Regions from separate parts of the Brevibacterium ammoniilyticum genome, predicted to be linked through region 1. Evidence: predicted binding sites of a transcription regulator. Region 1 holds the regulator's gene; each other region holds the start of a gene.
The links. The regulator HrcA, encoded in region 1, represses chaperone genes, less so after heat shock. The targets are predictions, from matches to a motif close to TTNGCACTCGNNNNNNNCGAGTGCNAA.
Positions count from the first base shown of each region.

Region 2: a site for HrcA is predicted at 1,281-1,307, ahead of groES (co-chaperone GroES). Genes of this name have one in related genera too.
Region 3: a site for HrcA is predicted at 1,380-1,406, ahead of groL (chaperonin GroEL). Genes of this name have one in related genera too.

Region 1 is NZ_BAABNP010000003.1:2,305-4,569, reverse strand. It holds gene dnaJ (molecular chaperone DnaJ) at 1-544, opposite strand, end outside; gene hrcA (heat-inducible transcriptional repressor HrcA) at 681-1,757, opposite strand; gene AAHA49_RS03810 (DUF3097 domain-containing protein) at 1,894-2,265, shown strand, end outside.
Region 2 is NZ_BAABNP010000002.1:169,888-172,152, reverse strand. It holds gene AAHA49_RS02805 (ubiquitin-like domain-containing protein) at 1-1,120, shown strand, start outside; gene groES (co-chaperone GroES) at 1,464-1,757, shown strand; gene groL (chaperonin GroEL) at 1,799-2,265, shown strand, end outside.
Region 3 is NZ_BAABNP010000002.1:349,929-352,193, forward strand. It holds gene groL (chaperonin GroEL) at 1-1,224, opposite strand, end outside; gene AAHA49_RS03625 (winged helix-turn-helix transcriptional regulator) at 1,506-1,916, opposite strand; gene AAHA49_RS03630 (MFS transporter) at 2,045-2,265, shown strand, end outside.

The sequences.
Region 1 (2,265 bases):
GGCACTGGTTGCACGTCTGGTTCGTCACCATCTGGCCGAGCAGGGTCCGGGTCATGCGCTGGATGCTGCCGGAGCCGTGGCACAGGGAGCACGTCTCGATCGAGGTGCCGTCCTGGGTGCCGGCGCCGCTGCACGTCTCGCACACGACCGCGGTGGTGACGTCGAGGTCGACGGTGCCGCCGAAGGCCGCGGTGCGCAGGTCGATGTTGACGCCGACGAGGGCGTCCTTGCCGCGCTGCATGCGCGGGATGGGTCCGCCGGCGCCGCCGCCTCCGCCGCCGAAGAACGTCTCGAAGATGTCGCCGAACCCGCCGAAGCCGCCGGCCGGGAAGCCCTGCCCGTTCTCTCCGCCGCCCATGTCGTAGTTGCGGCGCTTCTCCGGGTCGGAGAGGACGTCGTAGGCGAGCGAGATCGCCTTGAACTCCTCGTCAAAGCCGGGGTTGACGTCGGGGTGGTACTTGCGGGCCAGCTTGAGGTAGGACTTCTTGATCTCAGCCGCTGAAGCGTCCTTGGACACTCCGAGTGTTTCGTAGTGATCGGCCACTGAAACTTCTCTCTCCCTGATGGTGGTCTCCGTCGTGTGCGACGGGGTCTCTTTCGTCGATGTGCTCTGTGGGTCAACGCGGGCGGACCTGCGCGATGTTCCCGGGTCTGGGTGTCTGTCTCTGGGTCTGTGTCGTCTATCCTCGGTCGAGCGCCGAGGAGACGTACTTGGCGACGGCGCGCACGGCCGAGATCGTCGTCGGATAGTCCATGCGGGTGGGGCCGAGCACGGCGAGACGGGCCGATGAACCCGCCACCCGACCATATTCGGCGGCGACGACGGATGTCGAACTGAAGGACTCGTGAGTGTTCTCACGGCCGATGCGCACGCTGATCTCCGCGTGGTCCTCGGCCATCGAGGTGAGCAGTTTGAGGAGGACGACCTGCTCTTCGAAGGCCTCGAGGATCGGGGCCATCTGCTCGCCGAACTCGTGGCCCGACCGGGCGAGGTTCGCCGTTCCCGCCATGATGATCCGCTCTTCGCGGGTCGCCGCGACCAAGTCGGTCACGGCGTCGCGGATCCGCGTGATCGTCGCCTCTGCGGGCCCGCCCGCGGCGGAGTCCTCACTGGTCGCCTCGGTGTTCGATGGTGTGCCTGCGGCCGCCTCAGCGTCCGTCTGCTCCGAGGTCCGGGCGTCGATGCGCGAGAGCCTGCGGCCGGCGTACTCGGCATTGATCCGCTCGCGGATGCGGGCGAGACCGTCCTCGTCGACCGCCTCGGCGAGGACGACGATCTTCTGCTCGACCTGGCCGGCGTCGGTGATGAGGACGACGAGGACCCGGCCGGCGGCCAGACCCACGACTTCGATGTGCTTGACCTTGGCCTGCGAGACCATGGGGTACTGGATGAGCGCAACTTGGTGGGTGAGGCCCGCCAGCAGGCGGACCGTGCGGTCGAGCATCCCGTCGAGGTCGCTCTCGCCGTCGACGAGCTGGAGGATCGCCCGGCGTTCGGCCTGGCTGAGCGGTTTGAATTCGTCGATGCGGTCGACGAACATCCGGTAGCCGAGATCGGTGGGGATCCTTCCCGCCGAGGTGTGCGGCTGGGCGATGTAGCCCTCGGCCTCGAGCTGGGCCATGTCGTTGCGGATCGTGGCGGGTGAGACCCCGAGGGTGTGCCGCTGGACGATCGCCTTCGACCCCACGGGTTCGTTCGTGGCGACGAAGTCCTCGACGATCGCGCGGAGCACCTGCGCGCGCCTGCTGTCGTTCATCGGACTCCTCCCCGGATTTGGCACTCTAACACTCCGAGTGCCAATTCTACGCCTCTTATCCTGTGATTTCACTTTCCGTCCCGGGACCCGCGGGTCACCGCTGTGCCGGGCACCGCATTCACTACGCTGGTGGGCTGTGAATGCTTTTGATCGCTACGGTTCGGACGTGCTCTCGGGTGCGTCGCCGTCCTCGCACCGTCCCAAGAAGTCGCGTCCCGTCGAGCTCGGGCTCGGCATGGTGCTCGAAGACGCGATGAGCGGCTTCGTCGGCGCCGTCGTCGGGGCGGAGAAGACCGCGGGCGGGGTCGTCGTCAAGCTCGAGGATCGGCGCGGCGGGCTCAAGACGTTCCCGCTGGGACCGGGGTTCCTCCTCGAGGGCGAACCGGTCGATCTGCGGCTGCCCAAGCGCAAGCCCGCGGCTCCGGGTCGCACGGCGTCGGGGTCGCGTGCCGTGGCCGGGGCGAAGGCACGGGTGGCCCGCGGATCGCGGATCTGGGTCGAGGGCAAG
Region 2 (2,265 bases), on a different contig from region 1:
GCTCACCATGAACAAGCCGGTCACCCTCGAGGTGAACGGCAAGGCCGAGGAGATCCGCACCTTCGGCGGCACTGTCGGTGAGATCCTCGACAGTCAGAACATCGACATCGACAAGCGCGACCAGGTCAAGCCCGGCGTCGACGCGAAGATCAACCGCGATACGACGGTCACGGTCAACACGGCCAAGGACGTCTCGCTCACCGTCGACGGCAAGAAGACCGACGAGTGGACCAACGCGAACACCGTCGGCCAGGCGCTGGCAGACCTCGGCGTCGACGCCAAGGACGCGCAGCTGAGCGCCGAGGCGAGCGACAAGCTCAAGGTCGACGCCCCCACGAACATCGACGTCACCACGGCGAAGGCGCTCACCGTCGTCGCCGACGGCAAGGACGTCAAGGTCACCGCGCCCGTCGGCACCGCCGGCGATGCCCTCGAAGAGGCCAAGGTGACCCTCGACAAGGACGACTTCCTCTCCGTGCCCATGAACGCAGCCGTCACCGACGGACAGGTTCTCACCGTCAACCGGGTGGAGAACAAGACCGTCACGGAGAAGGAAGACATCAAGCCCAAGGTCGAGAAGAAGAAGTCCGACTCCCTCTACGTCGGCGAGACCAAGGTCGAGGACAAGGGCAAGACCGGTCAGAAGGAAGTCCAGTACCAGGTCAAGACCGTCAACGGCGATGAGGTCGAGAAGGAGAAGAAGGGCGAGAAGGTCCTCACCGAACCTCAGGCCAAGGTCGTCATCGAAGGCACGAAGAAGAAGGAGTCCTCCTCGGGCGGCTCCGACTCCGGTTCGGGCGACAGCGGCTCCGGCTCCGGTTCCGGAGATGGCGGTTCGAGCTCCGGTGGAGGCGGATCGATGTCGACCGAGGAGATCAAGGCGATGCTCGGCGGACCCGGCTCGAAGTGGTACCAGGTCGCCAAGTGCGAGTCGAACTTCAACCCGCGGGCGGTGAACAAGCAGAACAACGCGCACTTCGGTCTCTTCCAGTTCAAGCTCGCCACTTGGCGCAGCGTGGGCGGCTCGGGCAACCCGATCGACGCCAGCCCGCGTGAGCAGTTCGACCGTGCGAAGACGCTCCAGGCCAAGGCCGGCTGGGGACAGTGGTCCTGCGCCTGACCTGACCCCGCCGAGGCGGCTGATGCTTCCCGACGGGAGCTCACCTCCCGACGAGAGCAGAAGCGACGAGGGACTCCGGAATTCCGGGGTCCCTCGTCGCATCTCTGCGCCCGCACTCGGCGCCCCGAGACTGAGCTTTCGCCGAGAGCGTGAGGTTTTCCTGGCACTCGAGTTGACCGAGTGCTAAAGGAGTCATAGAGTCGAATTAGCACTGACGCTCAGTGAGTGCCAGTTTCATGAGACGGTCGAACACCTCGGCACCCGCGACGACGAGAGGTTCCTCAGGCAGCAGCCGCCGTCTGTCTTCACAAGAATTGAACCCAGCGAAGGGAGAGAGCCCGATATGTCGGTCTCCATCAAGCCACTCGAAGATCGGATCGTCATCCGTCAGGTCGAAGCAGAGCAGACCACCGCCAGCGGTCTGGTCATTCCCGACACTGCCAAGGAGAAGCCGCAGGAAGGCGAAGTCGTCGCAGTGGGCCCCGGCCGCGTTGCAGACAACGGCAACCGCGTTCCCGTCGACGTCGCCGTCGGCGACAAGGTCATCTACTCGAAGTACGGCGGCACCGAGGTCAAGTACGCCGGCGAAGAGTTCCTCGTGCTCTCGGCTCGCGACGTGCTCGCCGTCATCGGCTGAATCCCCTGAATCACTGACATACGACTGAGACAGGAGGACGAATGCCTAAGAATCTGGAATTCAACGACGAGGCCCGTCGTTCGCTCGAGAAGGGTGTCAACACCCTCGCCGACACCGTCAAGGTGACGCTCGGACCCCGCGGCCGCAACGTCGTTCTCGACAAGAAGTGGGGCGCCCCCACGATCACCAACGACGGCGTGACCATCGCCCGTGAGGTCGAGCTCGACGATCCCTACGAGAACCTCGGCGCTCAGCTGGCCAAGGAAGTCGCCACCAAGACCAACGACATCGCCGGTGACGGAACCACCACCGCGACCGTCCTGGCCCAGGCCTTCGTCAACGAAGGTCTGCGCAACGTCGCCGCAGGCGCCGCCCCCGGCGCGCTCAAGCGCGGCATCGAGACCGCCGTCGAGGCCGTCTCCGAGGAACTCGGCTCCATCTCCCGTGATGTGGCCGGCTCCGAGGAGATCGCGCACGTCGCCGGTCTGTCCGCCCAGTCGGAGGAGAT
Region 3 (2,265 bases), on a different contig from region 1:
TCCCTCTTCCACAGCGGCCTTCGCGTTGCGGACAGCATCTTCGATGCGGTGCTTGGTCTCCTTGAGCTCGACCTCGGTCGCGGCTCCGGCCTTGATGACGGCAACACCGCCGGCCAGCTTGGCCAGGCGCTCCTGCAGCTTCTCACGGTCGTAGTCGGAGTCCGAGTTCTCGATCTCGGCGCGGATCTGAGCCACGCGTCCGGCGATCTCGTCGGCGTCTCCCGCACCTTCGATGATGGTCGTCTCGTCCTTGGTGACGACGACCTTGCGAGCGGTGCCGAGCAGGTCGAGGGTGACGTTGTCGAGCTTGAGCCCGACTTCCTCGGACACGACCTGGCCACCGGTGAGGATGGCGATGTCGGCGAGCTGAGCCTTGCGGCGGTCACCGAAGCCCGGGGCCTTGACGGCCACGGACTTGAAGGTGCCGCGGATCTTGTTGAGCACGAGCACGGCGAGGGCTTCGCCCTCGACGTCTTCGGCGATGATGAGCAGCGGCTTGTTGGTCTGCTGGACCTTCTCGAGGACGGGCAGCAGATCCTTGACGTTCGAGATCTTCGAGTTGACGATGAGGATGTAGGGATCCTCGAGGACAGCTTCCTGACGGTCGGTGTCGGTGACGAAGTAACCGGAGATGTAGCCCTTGTCGAAGCGCATGCCCTCGGTCAGTTCGAGTTCGAGTCCGAAGGTGTTGGACTCCTCGACGGTGACGACGCCTTCCTTGCCGACCTTGTCGATCGCCTCGGCGATGAGCTCACCGATCGCAGGGTCACCGGCGGAGATCCCGGCGGTGGCAGCGATCTGCTCCTTGGTCTCGATCTCGATGGCGTTGTCGAGCAGGACGTCCGTGACAGCTGCCACGGCCTTCTCGATGCCGCGCTTGAGGCTGAGCGGATCGGCACCGGCAGCCACGTTGCGCAGACCCTCGCGGACGAGTGCCTGAGCGAGAACGGTGGCGGTGGTGGTGCCGTCGCCGGCGACGTCGTCGGTCTTCTTGGCGACTTCCTTGACGAGCTCAGCGCCGATCTTCTCGTAGGGATCCTCGAGTTCGATCTCCTTGGCAATGGACACGCCATCATTGGTGATGGTGGGTGCGCCCCACTGCTTTTCGAGCACGACATTGCGACCGCGGGGTCCAAGTGTCACCTTGACCGCGTCCGCAAGCTGGTTGAGGCCAGCTTCGAGTCCCCGACGAGCTTCTTCGTCGAATGCAATCATCTTTGCCATAGTGGCCTAGATCCTCCCTGATGGAGTGGACTGGGATCCCAGAGCAGTCGTCAGCGCCCGCGACGGCAGAGAGTGTGTCCGCATGTTCCATTCCACACGGGGACCACGCTCTCGAGACGACCGATGCGATCCCGAGGTTTTCACCACCACTAGATTTAGCACTCTCAAGGGGAGAGTGCAAACGAAATCCTCGCAGCACCCGAGATTCCGGGGAGTTTCGGAGGCACGCTCCCGGGCAGCCCGAACGCTTTCGGCTCAGCGTGAACGCTCGGGCCGAGGACTCAGCGACCGGCAGCGTCGCCGGGATCGTTCTCCCTGTCGGCGCCGCCGCCTGCCGACTCGCGCCTGACATCGGCGGCGTAGTCGCGCCCCCACTCCGCCATGGCGTCGAGGAGAGGCTGGACGTTCCTGCCGCACTCCGTCAGGCCGTACTCGACCTTCGGGGGCACCTCGGCGTAGACGGTCCTGGTGATGAGGCCGTCGGCTTCGAGCTCCCGCAGCTGCCGGGTGAGCACGCGCGGGGTCGGCTCTCCCGCTGCTCGCCGGAGCTCGCCGAAGCGCATGACCTCGTTCCGCCCGAGCAGACTGAGCACGACCGGTTTCCATGCCCCGCCGAGCACGGCCACGGTCACCTCCGCCGCGCAGTTGTGCGACCACGAAGCGATGACGCCGTCGACGCGATTCCTCGGCATGTCCGTCCTCCTCGCCGCACTCCCCCGTGTTCCCGACGTTGTCGCCGGAGCTTCAGTATCAATTCTGTCCGTACTGGCCGAGATTGTGCATACTTGTGCCCATCGTAGCGCGAGCTCACAGTGGAGTCATGACCGCCCGACCTCCGTCTCCCCCGACCGCACCTATGCCCGGCCTCTGGCCGACGATGGTCCCACTGCTCATGGGAATCCTCTGCGGAGCGCTGGGGGTGAGCATGATCAACACCGCACTGCCGGCCATCGCCCTGGACCTCGACGTCCCCGAGTCGATGCGCGCGTGGATCGTCGATGTCTACCCGCTCGCGACTGCCGTGACCATCGTCGTCGCGGC